Regions from separate parts of the Arthrobacter sp. MW3 TE3886 genome, predicted to be linked through region 2. Evidence: predicted binding sites of a transcription regulator. Region 2 holds the regulator's gene; the other holds the start of a gene.

Region 1 (10,120 bases), 800 kb from region 2:
GCCTGGACCCGCGCAGCCGCCACACCATGTGGGACATCGTGCGCAGCCTGGTGGCGGACGGCACCACCGTGCTGCTCACCACCCAGTACCTGGACGAGGCGGACGAGCTCGCGGACCGCATTGCGGTGCTCGACGGCGGCCGACTCGTCGCCGAGGGGACGCCGGACGAGCTCAAGCGCCTGGTGCCCGGCGGACACATCCGGCTCCGGTTCGCCGATGCCGCGCGGCTCGACGCCGCGTCCCGGCTGCTCGGCGAGTCAGCCCGCGATGACGCCGGGCTCTCGCTCACCGTGCCGAGCGACGGCGGTGTCGGTTCGCTGCGCACCGTGCTGGACCGCCTCGACACGGCCAACCTGGAGGTCGACGACCTCAGCATCCACACCCCCGACCTCGATGATGTGTTCTTCGCGCTCACCGGCCGGGTCGAGACGAAGGGAACCGAATCATGACCACCATCACCGCCAAGCGCCAGACGGCCTCGGGCACCCGCCAGCAATCACACGTCCTTGCCGACTCGGTCACGATGCTGCGCCGCAACCTGCTGCACATGCTGCGCTATCCGGGCCTGTCGGTGTTCACCATCGTGGGGCCGGTAGTCCTGCTGCTGTTTTTCGTGTTCGTGTTCGGCGGCACGCTCGGGGCCGGCCTGCCCGGCGCGGACCCGGCCGGCGGGCGGCAGGCGTATGTCGCGTACGTCATGCCGGGCATCCTGCTGCTGACCATTGCAGGCAGCGCCGGCGGCATCGCGACGACCGTGTCGATGGACATGAGCGAGGGCATCACCGCGCGGTTCCGGACGATGGCGATCTCGCGGGCCGCGGTGCTCGCCGGGCACGTGCTTGGCAATACCATCCAGGCGATCATCGCCGTCGTGCTCGTGCTCGGCGTCGGCCTCCTGATTGGCTTCCGGCCGACCGCCGGGTTTGTCGAATGGATCTCCGCCGCCGGTCTGATCGTGCTCATCGCGTACGCGATCAGCTGGCTCGGGGTGGCCATGGGCATGCAGGCGAAGTCGGCCGAGACCGCCAGCAACCTGCCCCTCGTGCTGACGTTCCTGCCCTTCCTCAGCAGCGGCTTTGTGCCGACCGAGTCGATGCCGGAGTGGCTGCAGTGGTTCGCGCAGTACCAGCCGTTCACACCGTTCATCGAGGCCATCCGCGGACTGCTGCTCGGCACCCCGCTCGGCTGGAGCCCGGTGCTGGCAATCGGGTGGTGTGTCGTGATCGTGGTCGCCGGGTATGCCTGGTCGATGGCGATCTACGAGCGCAAGTCGGTGCGCTGAGCCAAGGCTGCACCCGGTCCGTGCGGGCGGTCGCGAGCGCATCGCGGCCGCCCGTCCTGTGGCGGTCAATACTGCGACACGGTGCGCTGCTAAATCCCGCAAGTGTCGACGGCGCAGCGCACCTCGGGATGATGTGGGTTCCGGTTTATTCAGTGGACCCGCCGTTGACCGGCCCGATGATGTGTAGCTTCCGCACGAGATCAGCCAGGATCTCCGGGCATCTCGTTGCCGGTCCCGGCGTTGCCATTTGTCACGACCGTGCGGCGGCGCCCATGAGGCTGTTCAGCAGTCCGGAGGGCTCACGGGCTGAAGCGCCCTGGTTGCAGATGACTGATGATGAGCTGCTGGCCCACCTGCCGGAAATCGCCGCCGTCGCCTCCCAGGTCGAAGAGCGACTGAACGCCTGGGTCGGGACCGCGCGTCAACGGCGCATCAGCTGGGCGCGCATTGGCGCGGCTCTGGGCATGACCCGGCAATCGGCGTGGGAACGCTTTCAGTCCCCGCCGCCCACAACCGCCCGAGGCTGACGCACCTGGGGGCGAGGCCGGGTGCCGGCATCTCCTTCGCTTCCGCCGCTGTCTTGGACCACGTGAATGAACGTCTCAATCTGGCCAGAGCCCAGCGCCCTCAGACGGAACTGAGGAATCAGCCGGCCTCGTAAGGGGTGCGGAAGAGAGTGATTCCCCATTCCGGGTTATGCAGCACGATTCCAGCCTCCCGCTGTGCGAACTGAAGCGGAGCCTGAAGGTACCGTTTCATCCGCGCCTGTTCCTGGTCCCATGGGAAGCTGCAGGTGCCCAGAAAACTTTTCAGTGTCCCGGGATCCGGCGTGATCGTTTCGCCGGCAATATTGACCCTGACCGCATACGAAGCACAGGGGATGCGCACGGTCATTAACGTGCGGCCGCCAGCGCTGCCGAACCGTATCGCGTAATCGCCGGAGCTCGCGCCCGGGCCACTGGACACAGAAGCGGGCACCATGGAACCGGATGTGAAGTAATGGCACTCCAGCGCTCCCTTGGCCAGGGCGTTCCCTGCACGCTGTGGCAGACAGTCATCTACACCCTGCCCGGGGGCTGGCGGAATCGGCGGAACCGGGGCGAAGGTCGTGCCGGGCGACAGTCCGGCGCCCGTCGACGGTGCGGCCGTGGCGGCGGGCGGCTTGGTGACCGCTTGTTCTCCGGCCGACGTGCTAAGTGGGGGAGTAGACACGCAGGCCGCGGTTAGTGCGACGACGGCGAGGCACGCTAGGGACAGCAGTGTCGGCGTCGTGCGTATTCCATTACGGGCGGGTCCCCCGGGCGCGGCCATGATCCGAACACTAGGGGTTTGGGGTTTGTCCGTGCAACAAGCTCCCGTCGGCTAGGCGACCGGGGCCGATGAGCTCTGCAGCTGGTGCTGGTCCAGGACGTCCCGGGCGGTGGTCCACGTCCGGCTGCCGTACCGGTCGTTGCTGACGTAGTTCAGGGTCGCGTCGCCGCTGAACATGCTGGCGAAGTACTGCATGCCCTGCCACGGCGGGAAGGGCTTGTCGGAGGCCGGCGTGAGGGCTTTGACTGCCCGGCTCATTGCAGTCAAGGAACCGACGCTGCCCGCGTAGAGGAGCCGGAATTGCGTTCCGGTCAGCTCGGACATGGTGGCTGCCAGGGTCCTTGCCGTGACCTGGTCTCCGGCGATCTGGAGAACGCGGGGCGCCCGCTCGTCGAGGGCGGCGGCGGCGGTGTAGGCGGCCGTGTCGTCCTTCGTGGTGAAGTCGAGCACCTGATCGGGGTCGGACCAGAAGAGCACCCGGCGCCGGGAGAACAGGATCATGGGTGCCTGCCCGGAGAGCATGTCGGTGAAGGCGCCGTTGAGGATGGACGTGGCCCGGATTTCGGTGGCGTCCAGTCGCTGTGCGAAGTCTCGGCGGAACTGCAAGTTCCGGTTGCTTCGGGGGCTGATTCCACGGTAGTCGATGGAGAAATCGGAAGGGATGAAGCGCGGTACGCCCACCGCGGCCGCCGCCTCCAGCAAGCGCGATTGGGCGTCGAAAATTGCGCTGTCCAGGCCGTTGATCGCGGAGACTACGCAGTCAACATCCGCGCAGGCCCTTCGGAGGCCCGCCGGATCGTCGTAGCCCGTCTGGATCACTTCGACGCCCTGGGCGCGGAGCTGCGCAATCCGCTCCGTACTGGTCCCTGGCCGTGTGAGGACCCGAACGGTGGCCCCCAGGGCAGCCAAATTCCGAAGGATACGCCCGCCGAGATCGCCGGTGGCGCCGGCAAGAAGGACGGTGCCCGGAGGGGGAGTCGCCGGAATCATGTTGGCACCTCAAGTGACGTTGGGCGGAAAGGGATAGTGGGCTAAAGACTACCAACGGCAGGGCAGCTGCGATTCCGGGGCGTGACTCAAACCATCCCCGAGCCGGAATGATCCGTTGCACGTCAGTTGCCGGCCCCCTAACTCCAGCGGTGGGATTCCAGCGCGCGAAGCAGGGGAGCGGGGTCACTTTTCAGGTGGTCAACGGGGCGGGACCCGCCGAGTTCCCGCGAGGGGGTGATCATCCAGGCCGTGAAGTAGTTGTGCGGAACCTTCAATTCCAGCGCGCGCCGGAAAAGGTCGACGACCGTCGGGTGGAGGTGGCCGCCGGCGATGAATTGGAATCCCGGGCAGAACGTGCCGTCGTCGATGAAGACGCGGACGAGCTGCTGCATTACGGGCTCGGGGTCGTCCATCAGTTGGTCGAGGCGGCGGCGGACCTGTTCCAGGGTGGGCAGCGTGAATTCTGCCCTGATCCCTGCCCAGGTCTGGTCGTTGATCGGCTGACGGTTCAGTGCCACCGGTGCCTAGCCGCCGTCGCTGATGTCGTCCAGGACCCACTGGACGGAGCGCGGATTCCGGCGCAGCGTGAAGGTGCGCAGCGCCGAATTCGACCCCAGCCGGGCCTCGACGCGCCAGTATTCGCTACCGGCCAGGTTGGCGCCGCCAGCAGCGGCCGAGCGTCGGGTGGCCTGCCGGGGGTCGCCGCCGATCCAGTGCCGGGACTCGGTGGCGGGATCGACAATCCAGATCAGTCCGTCGTGCCGGATGGCGAGGGGCTTGCCTGCCGGGTCGAGCCGGACTTGAAGGTCAAAGGTTCGTGCGGGGTTTTCGGTACTGAGGGTCATGGGGGTCTTTCGTGGTGCGGTGCTGCGGGGTGAGGTGGTGTTAGGCGGCTTTGACGAGGGGGAGTTCGTCCCAGTGGGTGGTGTAGCGGGGGGAGAGCATGTCCCGTTTCATGGTCCAGTCCGGCCCACCCCGTATGCCGGCGTGGCCGAGGCCGATGGAGCCGCGCCCGTACCGGCGGGTCACGTCTTCCAGGATGGTTCCGATGCGGCGTTCCTCGTGCGGGTTTTCGAACAGGGCCAGCGGCGCCTGGTTGCCGGTGGGGCGCAGGTCGGTGACCATGATGCCTGCCCGGGCGTACTTGATGCCTTCGTGGATGTGGGGGAGGAGTGCGTGGGCGGCCCGGGTGAGCAGGACGGGATCGGCGGTGGGCATCGGCAGCGGCACGCACACCGACGGGTAGGAAGTGTCGTTCGGGTTGAAGTGCGAGGTGCCGGCGAAGGCGGTGAGGACCTTGGCCTGGAGGCCGTGTTTGGCCAGCCGTGCCGAGGCCTGCTGGCCGTAGACGCTCATAACCTGCCGCATGCCGGCGGCGGTGGTGATGGGGGTGGCGAAGGAGCGCGAGAAGATGAGCTGGTCCCGGCCGATCCGTTCTTCCTCCATCGGGATGCACGGGGTGCCCTGCAGTTCCAGGACGGTGCGCATCATGACCACGGAGAGGCGGTCCCGGATCATCACAGGATCGGCCCGGGCCAGGTCAAGGATGGAATGGAGCCCTAGGGCGTTGAGGCGTTTGGTCAGCCGCGTCGCGACGCCCCAGATTTCGATTACGGACAGCCGGCCCATGAGCGCTTCCCGGGCGGCGGCGGGTACGGAGTCCCAGTAGCAGACGCCGTCGAAGGCGGGGTTGTGCTTGGCCCATTTGTTGGCCAGTTTCGCCAGGGTCTTGGTCCCTGCGATCCCGACGCAGACCGGAACCCCGACGTTCCGCCGCACGGCTGCCTTCATGGTCTGGCCCAGGGCCAGCAGGTCCGTCGGGGTGCCTTTGACGCCGAGGAAGGCCTCGTCGATGCTGTAGACCTCCAGCCAGGCGCTGTAGCGGCCGAGCAGTTCCATCACCCGGGCGCTGATGTCCCCATAGAGCTCGTAGTTGCTGGACAGCGCAACGAGCCCCCATTCCCGGGCCCGCGGGGCGAGTTTGAACCACGGCTCACCCAGGGTGATGCCGAGGGCCTTGGCTTCCGGGGACCGGGTGACGGCGCAGCCGTCGTTGTTGGACAGGACGACGACGGGCCGGCCTTCGAGGGACGGGTCGAATGCCCGCTCGGCCGAGGCGTAGAAGCAGTTCACGTCCACGTGCGCGATCTGCGGCATCCGCCGCATCGGGGCGGGTTTAGACATGGTGTGCCTCAAACATGGTGCAGGCAGCGGGTCGCGACGCCCCAGATGACCAGATCTGACAAGGATGGCACCCGGATGTCCGGGTACGCCGGATTCTCCGCCTGCAGCACGACGCCGGCGGCCGTGATCCGGAGCCGCTTGATGGTCAATTCCCCGTCCAGGACGGCGATGACTACGGACCCGTCCTTGGGCTCCAGGGCCCTGTTCACGATCAGTTCATCGCCGTCGCTGATGCCGGCGCGTTCCATCGAGTCTCCGGAGACCCGCACGACGTAGGTGCTGGTGATGTCCTTGATCAGGTGCTCGTTCAGGTCGATCCGCCCATCAAAGTAATCCTGCGCCGGCGAGGGGTACCCGGCCGCGACGGGGACCGGCGAGATCAGCACCGACAACAACGACATGCCCGCATCTATCACGCGGGGACCGACAACAACGCCCACAACACACCCTTATTCGAATATATGTTCGATACATTCAGTGTAGCCGGATGGGCCGACAAAAGATGGACTCTGCCGTTCTGCCCCACTACCCGTGCGACGGCGCCGCGGCGTCCGCCGAGTGTCGCCCGAGGGCTCAGGGTCAGCTTGTCAGCGGATTACGCGATAACGCACGTGGGTGACGAGGCTGGAACCGCTCACGTCCGTCGGCTCAAGCTTGAGGTCCGTCACGCCGTCCAGCAGCCGTTCGCCCGCACCCAGGACTATGGGCGCAATGTGGAGCCGCAGCTCGTCGATCAGCCCCGCCGAAAGGAATTGTCGGGCGGTCTGCGCTCCGCCGGCTATGGCCACGTCCTTGCTGCCAGCGGCCTTCCGCGCCTGGGCAAGCGCCGATTCGATCCCATCGGCCACGAAGTTGAACGTGGTGCCGCCCTCCATCTCCAGGGGCTCGCGGGGGTGATGGGTAAGAACGAACACAGGTGCGTGATAGGGCGGTTCATCTCCCCACCATCCCCGCCATTGCTCATCCCATGCCCCGGGACCGGCGTACATGTTCCGGCCCATGATGTAGGCGCCGGCCGCGAGGATGCCTTCGAGCTCGGCTGCGTTGGACTCGGCTTCCTCGAACATCCACCTGTGCAGGCGCTCCCCGCCCTCACCCAGGGGTTCCGTCATGCTTTGGTTCGGACCGGCGAGGAATCCGTCGAGGGAGATGGTCAGATCGCACGTGACTCGGCTCATGCGCCCATCATGTCACCACTCGGAGGGGCACCGACAAGACCTATCTGGCAGGCATACCAGCCGGTTTGGAAGACTCCGGTTTGCGTGGGTGAGGGCAGGTCAGCCGATCCGCTCGGCCAGCGACACGATGATCCCCTCCGGACCGCGCACATAGGCCATGCGCCAGATTTGCTCGTACTGACCGATGTCGCCGACCAGCCCGTAGCCGTCCGCGGCCAGCCGGTCGACGACCGCCTGGAGGTCGTCGACCTCGAAGGCCACGTTGCGCAGCCCCAGCTCATTGGCCATTGCCGCGGGCGATCCAGGCCGGTGGTCGGGCCGGACAAAGCTCGAAAGCTCCAGCCGGGTACCTCCGTCGGGCGCCCGCATCATTACGATCTCGGTACGGGAGCCGGGGATGCCGATGACCGTGTCGAGGAATTCGCCCTCGACGAACATCGGCGTGCCCTCGACCTCGAGGCCCAGCCCGACGAAGAACGCCGTCACCTCTTTGAGATCGGCAACGGTGATGCCAACATGATCGAAACGCCGTAAATGTGACATGAGGTCCAACCTCCGTTGTTCGTCTTGTCGATCCATCCGAATGACGGAGCCGGCAGGGATTCTCAACTTACTCTGAGGGGAACATACTGGGGTGGTGAGGATCGACGCCCGGTCAGGGGCAGAGGGGAGGCGGCGGCCCGGGACCGGCACGAGTCCGTATCCGCCGATCGCCGACTATGGGTTTTTGTCTGACTGTGAGGCCAACTGCTTGATTGCATCGAGCGGGCAGGTCGAGTGGATGTGCGTGCCGCGTCACGACTCACCGAGTGTGTTCTCGACTATCCTCGACCGCGCCGCGGGTGGCTTCAAGGTGGCGCCGTACGGCGTCCGGGAGCCCACTGCGCGCCGCTACCTCCCCGGCAGCTTGATCCTGGAGACCACCTGGCAGACCAGGACGGGCTGGCTGATCGTGAGGGATGCCCTGGTGATGGGTCCGTGGCACCACACCGACGAGAGGGCCGGCCGGTACCGCCGCCCGCCGACGAACTACGAGGCCGAGCATTGCCTGCTGCGCACCGTCCGGTGCGTCAACGGTGCGGTTGAGCTGTCCGTGCTGTGCGAGCCGGTCTTCAGCTACGGCCGGCGCCGGGCACGGTGGGATTTCTCCGGTCCCGGATACGGAGAGGCCGTGACCGTCAGCGGCGATGAGGGGGATCCGGTGCTGCGTCTGACTACCGACCGCCGGCTGGGCATCGAGGACTCCATCGTGGTCATCCGCAGCCGGATGACCGAGGGCGAGCAGGCTTTTGTCGCGCTCTCCTGGGGGTCGCTGCCCCCGCCGCGGACGTGGGAAGAAGCCACGCGCAAGCAGTGGCAGACCACTGAGTTCTGGAGGCAATGGATCACCGGGGGCGAGTTCCCCGACCACCCATGGCGGGAGCAGTTGCAGCGAAGCGCGCTGACGTTGAAGGGCCTCACCTACGCACCGACTGGGGCTCTGGTCGCGGCGCCCACCACCTCGCTGCCCGAGACGCCCGGGGGAGAGCGGAACTGGGACTACCGGTACACGTGGGTGCGCGATTCCACGTTCGCGCTCTGGGCCCTCTACACCCTCGGCCTGGACCGGGAAGCCGACGACTTCTTCGCTTTCATCCGCGACGTCGCCGCCGAGGACGACCTGCAGATCATGTACGGCATCGACGGCGAAAGGGACCTTCCCGAGGTTACAGTCGAGGGACTCGGCGGCTACGACGGCGCCCGCCCCGTCCGGATCGGCAACGCGGCCGCCCACCAGCGCCAGCTCGACGTCTGGGGCACGATGCTGGACTCCGTCTACCTCCACGCCAAATCCCGTGATCAGCTTCCCGAGCCGCTCTGGCCCGTCCTGCTCCGCCAGGTCGAGCAAGCCGCTGCCCACTGGCGGGACCCCGACAACGGCATCTGGGAGGTCCGTGGCGAACCGAAGCACTTCACCTCCTCCAAGCTCATGTGCTGGGTCGCCCTGGATCGTGGTGCCCGGCTGGCGCGCCTGCACGGTCAGGCTGATTACGCCCGAAAGTGGGACGCCATCGCAACAGAGATTCATGAGGACATGTGCCGCAATGGTGTCGACGACCGAGGCGTGTTCGTCCAGTCCTACGGCACAACAAACCTCGATGCCTCGCTTCTCCTTGTTCCGCTCGTCCGATTCCTGCCCGCCAACGATCCACGCGTGTGCGCCACGGTCTTGGCCATCGCCGATGAACTCACCCGGGACGGACTCGTCCTTCGCTACCGCACCGAGCAGACCGACGACGGTCTCACCGGCGACGAAGAGACCTTTACGACCTGCTCGTTCTGGCTCGTCTCAGCCCTGGTCGAGATCGGAGAGGTGGTACGCGCCAAGGCACTGTGCGAACGTCTGCTGTCTCTTGCCAGTCCCTTGGGCCTCTACGCTGAGGAGCTGGATCCGGTGAGCGGCCGTCACCTCGGCAACTTCCCACAGGCGTTCACCCACCTGGCCCTCATCAACGCGCTCGTGCACCTCATCCGCGCCGAAGAAGCCACCCGCGCGGCGCAGTTCGCCCCGGCCCACCGCACGCCTTGATACGTAGACGAAGGCCAAGGTTCGGATTTCGGGCTTAAGCTTCCACGGGAAGCCGCACTGACTCGGGTCCGAACCCGGCGATGTAGACAGGGGCGGCGACTTGCGTATGGTCTTGCTGCCGAATGCGCGGCAAGCGTTGGGGGATGGTGGACAATCGATCTTCATGGGGTCTGAAAACTGGGTCGAGCGATACCGAAGAGGCGACCGGGAGCGTGTCTGGTCCGAACTGCGACGTCTAGGACCCGCCGTCGGTGATCCTGCTGTTCGGGATGAGGCGCAGGCCGTGTGCGATCAGATGGCCCTTAGGGCGCGGTCCAACATTGAGGTGCTCGTCGAACGCCTCACGTCGCAGGGATTTAGGTTTCATTCCAACGATGGGCTGCGCGTCCCGGTCGTTCCGTTCCGTCCGGCGACACCTGCGGCGCCGCGACTGGTTTCCTGGCTGGAAGCGGAGTTCGGCCCTATCCCTCTTGCCCTTTCGTCCTGGATCCGCCTCGTCGGTGACGTGTGGCTGGTTGGTACCCACCCGGAGTGGAGCGAGTCGTCGTACGCGGACCCGTTGGTCATCGAGTTGGAGGGTACGAGATTTCCTCAAGAATCCATGGC
Region 2 (10,120 bases):
GACAGCGGGGCCGATCATGAAGACCAGCTCGGTGGCGATGGCGTCGAGGGCAAAGGCCGTGCGGCGCTGTTCCCCGGGAGCCAGCACGCCCAGCGACTGCCGCACCACGCTGAAAATGGGCAGGGTCAGCAGGCCGCCGACGAACACCAGGGGCAGCAGGGCCTCGTAGGACACGTGCGGCACGATCGACCAGATCACGGTCTCGGAGACGACGGACGGAATGAGCGCCTTGCGCAGCCCCACGGTGTCGACCCGGCGCCCGCGCCAGGGCGCGCCGACGGCGATTCCGATCGTCATGACGGCGGCGGCTGCGCCGGCGGCGGCGTAGCCCTGGCCGAGGGTCAGGACGATGTGCAGGGTCAGCAGGACTCCGGCCGCCGAGTGCGGTATGCGGGCGATCATGCCGACCAACAGGAGGCGCCTGATGGGCCGGACGGCCAGCAGCTCACGGTAAAGCGCGAAATTCACGGACTACATCCTTCTGGTACTGCCCACGGCAGCACCGGGAGGTCCCCCCGTTGGGCCGTCAGCTATGGTGCTGCGCGCTGCAGCTTGACCTCGATCGAATCAACCCGCTCGGCAAAGATTTCATTCCGGGCCCAGGCATCATTGAGGCCGGCGACGATCGACTGCACGCCGGCGGCGTCGAGACCGTCTTCAAGGTAGAGGACCACACGGAGTTCCGGGCCGGCTCCCCCACCGGGGAGCCGCCTGCCATCGGCCGTGGCCGAGGCAACTCCACCCCCCGGATGAATTTCAACACGGCGGACCGCCGGAAAGCCAACCGCGTCTTCCCCGAGGGCCCCCGCGAGATCGGGATCGGCGTACGACGGCGTCCAGGCCCGCTGCTGGGCGAGGGCCCACACTGCCGGCCGGCGGACCACGAATGTCACTTCCGAGCCGGGATCAATCACGAGCAGCTCGGCGCCTTCCGCGACCGCTGACAGGGCGGCCCGGGCCGCGTACACAGCGACCGGCCGGGCCTCCGGGTGCCACGCCGTCAGTGATGCCGCCGAGGTGAACACCGGCATGGCCGTGCGCCCGTCCGGCGCCTTGAGCGTCACCAGGGCCATGTCGGCCTGTTTGTCCGAGCGAAGTTTGTCACCGTGCAACGGGTCCCCGTTGGGCCCGGCCGCGGCCTCGCCCTCTTCGGCGAGCTGGGCGAGGATTGGCACGAACACCCGGGCGGTGGCAAGCGAGGCCACCACGGCGGCCTCACCACCCGCGCCCGCGGCGAGGTCGGACAAAGCCGCCAGATAGCCGGCGTCGGCGGTGCCGTCGTCGTCGTCGAAATTGTGGATCTTTGCGTCATCGCCGGACAGGCTGCGGCCGGCCCAGGGTTGGCCGGCGGAGTCGGTGGCCCCGCCGGCGCCGGCGAGGGCCGCCGCGATGTGCCCGGGCAAATGCCGGACGGGACCTGCCCCGGCCCCTGCCTCCCCGCCATCCTGGGGGTTGTTGGGGTCGCGGGGATCGTGGGTGTGTGTCATTGGCACTGACCGCCTAGCGGCGGCCGGCGACGTCGAGGGCCTCGGGCAGGGTGAAGTTGCCGTTGTAGAGGGCCTTGCCGATGATGGCGCCTTCGACGCCGAGCGGCACCAGGGAACGCAGGACCTTGAGATCCTCGAGGCTGGAAATGCCGCCGGAGGCGACCACCGGTTTGCCCGTCTTCTCGACCATCTGGCGCAGGAGCTCGACGTTGGGGCCCTGGAGGGTGCCGTCCTTGGTCACATCGGTCACGACGTACCGGGCGCAGCCGGCGTCCTCGAGGCGGCCGAGCACGTCCCAGAGGTCACCGCCTTCCTTGGTCCAGCCCCGGCCGGCGAGGGTGGTGCCGCGGACATCCAGGCCGACGGCGATCTTGTCGCCGAAGCGCTCGATCACCCGGGCCGTCCACTCCGGGTTCTCCAGTGCCGCCGTGCCCAGGTTGACGCGGGCGACGCCGAGGTCGAGTGCCTTCTCGAGGGATTCGTCGTCGCGCAGGCCGCCGGAGAGCTCCACCTTGATATCGAGCCGGCCTACCACCTCGCGCAGGAGTTCGGCGTTGGAGCCGCGCCCGAACGCGGCGTCCAGGTCAACCAGGTGCACCCACTCAGCCCCCTGCTGCTGCCAGTTGAGGGCGGCCTCCAGCGGGGTGCCGTAGCTCGTCTCGCTGCCTGCTTCGCCCTGAACGAGCCGGACGGCCTGGCCGTTGACGACGTCGACGGCGGGCAGGAGCTCGAGTACGGGCAGCGGGGTTTCGGTGGTCATCGTGGAGTCCTCAGCTTGGGGATGGTGGTGGGAGGGGCGGTCAGGACGCCGGCAGGGTCAGGAGGTAGGCGGCGAGCAGCGACATGCCGGCGAGGATGTAGAAAACGATCTGCACCCAGAGCGGGCTTTTCTGCTGGCGGAAGGAGATCGCGCCGCCGACCAGCAGGCCGGCGACGCCCATGAGGACCAGGGACCACATCTAGGCGGTCGCTTCCGGGGCCGCGGTACGTTCCGGGACTGCGGGGCGCAGGCCCTGGACCCAGTTGCGCAGCAGCCGGGCGCCGGCGTCGCCGGACTTCTCCGGGTGGAACTGGGTGGCACAGAGCGGGCCGTTCTCGACGGCCGCGATGAACGGGGCGCCGTGGTCGGACCAGGTCACCAGCGGCGCGGCCATCCGCGGCTGGATGACGTCGAAGTCCCACTGCTGGACCCCGTACGAGTGCACGAAGTAGAAACGCTCGCCCTCAACCCCGGCGAAGAGCTTGGACCCTTCGGGGACGGAGACGGTGTTCCAGCCCATGTGGGGCACGACGTCGGCAGGCAACAGTTCCACCTTGCCGGGCCACTCCCCCATGCCTTCGGCTTCGGTGCCGTGCTCGACGCCGGCCTCGAACAGCACTTGGAGTCCGACGCAGATGGCCAGCACGGGGCGGCCTCCGGCGACCCTGCGGCCGATCATGCGGATGGCGTCAACGGCCTTGAGTTCGCGCATGACGGTTTCGAAGGCGCCGACACCGGGGACGACGAGGCCGTCGGCGTTGAGGACATCCTCAGGCTTGGCGCTGAGGATGACTTCGGCGCCGGCCCGCTCCAGGGCGCGGACGGCGGACCGGACGTTTCCGGAGCCGTAGTCCAGCACCGTAACTGTGGGCTTTCCCTGCGGGGAGACCGGCTTGGCCGCGGCGGCGGGGTCGATGATGGCCCCGTCGCGGAGCAGCGGGCCGGTCACAAGGCACCCTTTGTCGACGGGATGCCTTCGACCCGGGGATCCGGTTCGACGGCGGCGCGCAGGGCACGGGCAAAGGCTTTGAACTGGGCTTCGACGATGTGGTGGGGGTCGCGCCCGGCAGTGACGTTCATGTGCAGGCAGATCCCGGCGTGAAGGGTGATCGCTTCGAAGACGTGGCGGGTCAGGGAGCCCGTGAAGTGGCCGCCGATCAGGTGGTATTCCTGCCCTGCCGGCTCGCCGGCGTGGACCAGGTAGGGACGGCCGGAGACGTCCACGACAGCTTGCGCGAGGGCCTCATCCAGGGGCACGGTCGCCTCGCCGAAGCGGCGGATCCCGGCTTTGTTGCCCAGGGCGGTCCGCAGGACCTCGCCGAAGGTGATGGCCACGTCCTCGACGGTGTGGTGGACATCGATGTGGGTGTCACCGGTGGCCTTGACCGTCATGTCGATCAGGGAGTGCTTGCTGAGGGCCGTCAGCATGTGGTCGTAGAACGGGACCGACGTGCTGATGTCTGACACGCCGGTGCCGTCCAGGTTGATCTCGACCAGGACCGAGGACTCGCTGGTGGTCCGTTCCATGCGTGCGGTCCGGCCCTCGGCGGTGGTGGATCCGGTGTTGCTCATGTAGATGTGTCCTTTGGAAGAAAGCAGGGTGTTGGGCACTCTGGCGGGGACGATCGGGCTCCCCACCAAGTCTAGGCCTGCGGCTTTGCGGAGCCGGCCAGGATGAGTTCAAGGGCCTCCAGGAAGGCTGTGGTTTCGGTCTCAGTGCCCGCGGTGACGCGCAGGTGCCCCGGAATGCCGACATCGCGGATGAGGACACCGGCGTCCAGCATGCCCTGCCAGACCTCATGGGGGTTCTCCAGGCCGCCGAAGAACACGTAGTTGGAATCGGACGCGGCCGGCGTCAGGCCCAGCCGCGTCAGTTCCGACACGATCCGGTCGCGCTGGCGCTTGATGTCCTCGACGTCCGCCATGAGTGCCTCCCGGTGGCGCAGGGCGGCCAGGGCCGCGGCCTGGGTGATGGCCGAGAGGTGGTACGGGAGACGGACCAGCCGCAGGGCGTCCGCGACCTCCGGGGCCGCGGCCATGTAGCCGAGGCGCGCGCCGGCGAGGGCGAAGGCCTTGCTCATGGTGCGCGAGACGATGAGCCGTTCCCGGCCAGGCAGCAGGGTGAGCGCGCTGGGCGTGCCGTCGTGGGCGAACTCGTGGTAGGCCTCATCGACGATCACGATGGTCTGACTGGCCTCGCCGGCGTCATAGACGGCCTCGACCACATCGAGGCCCAGCCCCGTTCCGGTCGGGTTGTTCGGGGAGCAGAGGAAGACGATGTTGGGCTGAAGCTCGCGGACCTGCTGTGCCGCCGATTCCGCGCTGAGCCCATAGTCCGACGCGCGCGCCCCGACGATGTATTCCGTGTCCGTGCCGGAAGCCAGCAGCGGATACATCGAATACGTGGGAGGGAACCCGAGGGCTGTCCGGCCGGGGCCGCCGAAGGCCTGGAGGATTTGCTGCAGGACTTCGTTGGAACCGTTCGCGGCCCAGATGTTCTCCGCGTCCAGGCCATGGCCGAGGTATTCGGCGAGGGCTTCGCGCAATTCGGTGAACTCGCGGTCCGGATAGCGGTTCAGTCCGGCAGCGGCGGCGCTCACGGCCTCGGTGATCGCGGCGCGGACATCGGCCGGGACCCCATGGGTGTTCTCGTTGACGTTGAGCAGGATGGGGACGTCCAGCTGCGGCGCGCCATACGGACGCAGGCCACGCAGATTGGTTCGGAGGGGCAGTCGGTTGAGGCGCTCAAGCTGGTCAGTCACGTGACCAGTTTAAGTGGTAGCGGGACGGGCGCTGAAACTGTGACGCCTGCGACGGCATCTGGGGGAGGTTACTTGGCCGGGACGAACAGCTGCTGGCCCGGCATGACACCCGCGGCGTCCAGATTGTTCAGCTGCACGATGTCCGCCACGACGTCTCGGGGATCGCGCTCCGGAGCCACCGACCCCGCAATGGCCCAGAGGGACTCCCCCGGTTGCACTGTGACGGAAACGGTCGGCGTCACCGAGAGCTGGTCCGCGGAATCTGCCGCCTTGGCGGGAGCGTTGAGGAATCCGCTCAAGGACAGGATGAACGCCGCCAGCAGGATCAGGGGGACACCGAAAAAGACGAAGCGTCCGCGCCGGGTGAGCCGCAGCGGCGGCTGCTTCGGCCGGCCGGCGGAAACCGCGCCCGTGGCCCCTTGGGGCGCCTGCGACGTCGCGGACGTGCGGCGCCTGGCATTGAGCGGGTAGACGTTGCCGTAACGGGAACTGCCCGGCCCCATGCCGCCCTGGCTGATGTCGCCGTGTTCGATGCCACTGTGTCCGATGCTGCCGTATCCGATGCTGCGGCGATCCGCCGCGCCGCCCGGAACAACACCTCGGCGGCCGGTCGCGATGCCCTGAATGCTAGTGCCGTGAAACGCGCTTGAAACTGACATGAACTGAGCCCTCCTGGACCATAGTTGCCGCCCGGCGTACTCATGTACTCTCCGCCAACCGGCCGAACCTTCGAACATAGAACCGAACATCGCTTGCGAACCCAGATCAGCGAAATCGAACACATATTCGAATCTTGCTTGTTCTGTTTTAGCACTTACTAACGAACGATGTCGAGACTCGCTAGAACAAATGTTTGAAAAAGGTCTGCGGCTGGCCTATTTTTGAGGGACAGGACAACCACTTTGAACTCCCTGAGGGAATTCATTCGTAGTTGATCAGCAGGGTCTGACATTTCAGGCCGGAAGTTCCCGGTGACAGTAGCCACGGCAGCCGGGCGGAACGGAAAGGCATTGGCGAACATGGCAGCACAAGCCACCGGCGGCAGGGCCACCCCACGGAGCCCGCAGCCCGCCCGGGCCCCCAAGAGCCTCACCGTCCGGCAAAAGAAAATCCTGGAGACCATCCAGCGGTCCGTCACGGACAAGGGCTACCCGCCGTCGATGCGCGAGATCGGCGACACCGTCGGTCTCGCCAGCCTCTCGAGCGTGACCCACCAGCTCTCCCAGCTTGAGAAGCTTGGCTACCTGCGGCGTGATCCGAAGCGGCCCCGAGCCATGGAAGTGCTCATGCCGCTGACCCTGGACGAGGGAACCACGCCGATATCGGGGATCGAGAAATCCAGTCCCTTGCGGGCCGTGGGCGGCCTGTCGGTAACCGAGCTCGCCAGCGCCACTGACACGGCAATGGTGCCGTTCGTCGGACGCATCGCCGCCGGCGGCCCGATCCTCGCGGACCAGGTGGTGGAGGACGTCATGCCGCTGCCCCGCCAGCTCGTGGGTCATGGCGAACTCTTCATGCTCAAGGTCGCTGGCGATTCAATGATTGACGCCGCCATCTGCGACGGCGACTGGGTGGTTGTCCGCCGCCAGGGTGATGCCCTGAACGGCGACATCGTGGCCGCCCTGCTGGACGACGAAGCCACGGTCAAGACATTCCGCCAGCGGGACGGCCACACCTGGCTGCTGCCGCAAAACACCCAGTACGAGCCCATCCTCGGCGACCACGCCGTCATCATGGGCAAAGTCGTCTCGGTACTGCGCTCCCTCTAAACCGCGCTCCCTCTAAACCGCGCTCCCTCTAAACCGCGTTCCCTCTAAGCTGCGCTCCCCTTAGCCATCCCGGGCCAGGCCGCCAGTGGCGGCCACCCCGCGCGGAATTCCGCGCAGGGTGGCGCCTGGCTTGGGACCTAGTCTTTCGCGGGGTCCTTCGCCAGGCGCTTCAGGGCCGCCATGGCTATCGATGAATCGGTGGTGGGCCAGAACGGCGGCAGCGCGGCGCGCAGGAAGCCGCCGTAGCGCTCCGTGGAGAGCCGCGAATCCAGCACTGCCACCACGCCCTTATCCGAGGTCGAACGGATCAGCCGTCCGGCGCCCTGCGCGAGGCGGATGGCGGCATGCGTGGCCGAGACGGCCATGAAGCCATTGCCGCCGGCCTGGGCCACGGCCCGCGAACGTGCCGTCATCAGCGGGTCGTCCGGCCGCGGGAAGGGAATCCGGTCGATGACCACCAGCCGGCAGGACACGCCAGGGACGTCGACGCCCTGCCAGAGCGACATGGTGCCGAACAAACACGTGTCGGGCTCGTCGGCGAACTGCCGCACGAGCGCCGTCATGGTCGACTCCCCCTGGCACAGGATGCTGAGGCCCAGCCGGGGCCGCATGGCCTCGGCTGCTTCCTCGGCCGCACGCCGCGAGGAGAACAGGCACAGCGCACCGCCGCCGGAAGCGCGGATCAGCTTCTCGAGTTCGTCCAAAGCCTCGGGGGACGTTCCGCGGCCGGGTTTGGGCAGGTGCCTGGCGACGTAGAGGATGCCCTGCTTCGGGTAGTCGAACGGGGATCCGACGTCGACGCCGGTCCAGCTCGGGGCGCCGTTGCCAACCAGGCCCAGGCCTCCGGCGGCGGGTTCGAAGGCGGCGCCGATGGCCAGTGTGGCCGAGGTCAGGATGACGGTGTGGTCCGCGAACAGGCCTTCGCGCAACCGTCCTGCGACGCTCAGCGGGGCAACATTGATCAAGGCCGGCGCGCTCTCGTCCGGCTGGGAGTAGCCCTGTGCCGGGTCGAAGCTGCTGTTGCGGGAGAACCACACGACTTCGCGGTTTTCGCGCGCGGCCAGGAGGCGTTCACAGAGTTCCAGGATGACCATGAGCCGTGAACGGGCCAGCTGGCGTCCGCCGTCGGCCGTCGCGGAGCTGTCCCCCTTGGAATCGGACAGGGCGGCGCGGCACGCGTCGCGCAGCTGATCGATGCAGTCCAACTGCTCGCTGTTCAGGCCATTGGGCATCAGCCCGCTGGGGACGCCGTCGATGGCCAGCTCCAGGTGGGCGGCGGCATTGTTCAGCGCATCCACGGTGATGCCCGTGTGCTTCCGGGCCCCGGACGCGGCGGCGTGCACCATCGCCACGGAGAGCTGGCCCGAAACCGCGCCCGTGACGCGGTCCTGGAGTTCGTGCGCCTCATCCACCACCACGACGTCGTACTCGGGCAGCACCGCCAGGCCTTCGAAGGCGCTGACGGCGAGCATGGCGTGGTTGGTGACCACGACGTCGGCGTCGGCGGCGTTCTGACGCGCCAGCTCGCTGAAGCATTCGGCCGCGAGCGGGCATTTCTGCGCGCCGAGGCACTCCATGGAGGTGACCGAGACCTGGCGCCAGGCCCGGTCCGTGACGCCGGGCATGAGCTCGTCGCGGTCCCCCGTCGCGGTCTCCTCGGCCCATTCGCGCAGGCGGACGACTTCCTTGCCCAGCTGGGAGGACGGCCCGCCCAGTGCGGCGGCGAAATGCGGCACGCTGGTGTCCTCGCCAAGGGAAAACAGCTGTCCCTCGGAAGGTTCTTCGGACGGGAAGCCGCCCTCGAGTTTGTGCCGGCAGACGTAGTTGGACCGGCCCTTGACCAGGGCGACCTTGACGGGCCGTTCCAGGGCAGGCGTGATGGTCTTGAGCAGCCTGGGCAGGTCGCGGCCCACGATCTGGGTCTGCAGCGCCAGGGTGGCGGTGGAGACCAGGGTGGGTTTGTTGCTGGTCAGCGAATGCGCGATGAGTGGAATCAGGTAGGCCAGGGACTTGCCGGTGCCGGTGCCGGCCTGGACCAGCAGGTGGTCGCCGCTGTCGATCGCGCGCGCCACCTGCCGGGCCATTTCGTGCTGGCCATCGCGGCTCTGCCCGCCCATGCCGGACACGGCACGGTCGAGCAGCTTAACCACAAACTCCTCGCCGGCCGCGCCGGCAACCGAACCGGCATCAGGCTCGGCCGATCCACCATCCGCTGGTTCGGCGTCGGCTGGATCCGCGTCAGCTGGATCGGCGTCAGCCCTGGTCACCGCAGCCTCAGTCATTGCTGATGAAGGGATCCAGTTCGGCGGCGAGTCCTTCACGCACCATCACCACGGCACGGGTCCCGGTTTCCTCGTGGTCGAGGCTGAGGATCTCGGCGTCGCTTTCGTGGAGCTTGCTGATCAGATCCCCGCGGTTGTACGGGATCAGCAGTTCAAGCTTCACGCTGGGCCGCGGAATGCCGTCGCTGATGGCCTTGAGCAGTTCCGGAATGCCTTCGCCGGTGCGGGCCGAGACCACCACGTGGCGCGGCTCGCGCTGCTTGAGCCGCTCGACCACGAACGGGTCAGCGGCGTCGGCCTTGTTCAGGACAATGATTTCCGGAACCTTGCGCGCGTCGACTTCGCTGAAGACCGTCCGGACAGCGGCGATCTGGCCTTCCGGATCCGGGTGCGAGACGTCCACGACATGCAGGATCAGGTCAGAGTCGGCCACCTCTTCCAGCGTGGAGCGGAATGCCTCCACGAGCTGGGTGGGCAGGGAACGGACAAAGCCCACGGTGTCGGCCAGGGTGTATCCCAGCCCGTCAGCGGTTTCGGCCTTGCGGACGGTGGGGTCCAAGGTGGCGAACAGGGCGTTTTCCACCAGCACCCCCGCATCGGTCAGCCGGTTCAGCAGCGAGGACTTCCCTGCGTTGGTGTACCCGGCGATCGCGACAGAAGGCACGGCATTACGACGGCGGTTGGCGCGCTTCGTTTCCCGGGCAGGCTTCATGGCGGCGATTTCGCGCCGCAGCTTGGCCATCCGGGTGCGGATCCGGCGGCGGTCCAGTTCGATCTTGGTCTCACCGGGACCACGCGAGCCCATGCCGGCACCGGCGCCGCCCACCTGGCCACCGGCCTGGCGGGACATCGATTCACCCCAGCCGCGCAGGCGGGGAAGCAGGTATTCGAGCTGGGCGAGCTCCACCTGCGCCTTGCCTTCACGGCTCTTGGCGTGCTGGGCGAAAATGTCCAGGATCAGCGCTGTACGGTCAATGACCTTGACCTTGACGATGTCCTCCAGCCCGCGCCGCTGGGACGGGGCCAATTCGGCGTCGACGACGACGGTGTCGGCGCCGGT

Evidence for each region. Region 2 encodes LexA, which represses DNA repair genes until DNA is damaged. Its sites were predicted from a motif close to TCGAACANNTGTTCGA; they were not measured.
Region 1: a site for LexA is predicted at 6,221-6,236, ahead of ABH915_RS11695 (LexA family transcriptional regulator). Genes of this name have one in related genera too.

What each region holds. Positions count from the first base shown of each region.
Region 1 covers NZ_JBGCAN010000001.1:2,570,774-2,580,893, forward strand. The annotation lists gene ABH915_RS11655 (ATP-binding cassette domain-containing protein) at 1-449, shown strand, start outside; gene ABH915_RS11660 (ABC transporter permease) at 446-1,282, shown strand; gene ABH915_RS11665 (hypothetical protein) at 1,609-1,809, shown strand; gene ABH915_RS11670 (hypothetical protein) at 1,928-2,176, opposite strand; gene ABH915_RS11675 (NmrA family NAD(P)-binding protein) at 2,645-3,583, opposite strand; gene ABH915_RS11680 (hypothetical protein) at 3,721-4,101, opposite strand; gene ABH915_RS11685 (hypothetical protein) at 4,108-4,428, opposite strand; gene ABH915_RS11690 (Y-family DNA polymerase) at 4,469-5,767, opposite strand; gene ABH915_RS11695 (LexA family transcriptional regulator) at 5,776-6,207, opposite strand; gene ABH915_RS11700 (dihydrofolate reductase family protein) at 6,355-6,945, opposite strand; gene ABH915_RS11705 (VOC family protein) at 7,045-7,488, opposite strand; gene ABH915_RS11710 (glycoside hydrolase family 15 protein) at 7,583-9,514, shown strand; gene ABH915_RS11715 (hypothetical protein) at 9,840-10,120, shown strand, end outside.
Region 2 covers NZ_JBGCAN010000001.1:1,768,557-1,778,676, reverse strand. The annotation lists gene ABH915_RS08090 (MFS transporter) at 1-468, opposite strand, end outside; gene ABH915_RS08085 (SseB family protein) at 531-1,487, opposite strand; gene priA (bifunctional 1-(5-phosphoribosyl)-5-((5-phosphoribosylamino)methylideneamino)imidazole-4-carboxamide isomerase/phosphoribosylanthranilate isomerase PriA) at 1,501-2,247, opposite strand; gene ABH915_RS08075 (hypothetical protein) at 2,288-2,446, opposite strand; gene hisH (imidazole glycerol phosphate synthase subunit HisH) at 2,447-3,196, opposite strand; gene hisB (imidazoleglycerol-phosphate dehydratase HisB) at 3,193-3,819, opposite strand; gene ABH915_RS08060 (histidinol-phosphate transaminase) at 3,891-5,009, opposite strand; gene ABH915_RS08055 (LysM peptidoglycan-binding domain-containing protein) at 5,078-5,668, opposite strand; gene lexA (transcriptional repressor LexA) at 6,029-6,778, shown strand; gene ABH915_RS08045 (ATP-dependent DNA helicase) at 6,916-9,060, opposite strand; gene hflX (GTPase HflX) at 9,053-10,120, opposite strand, start outside.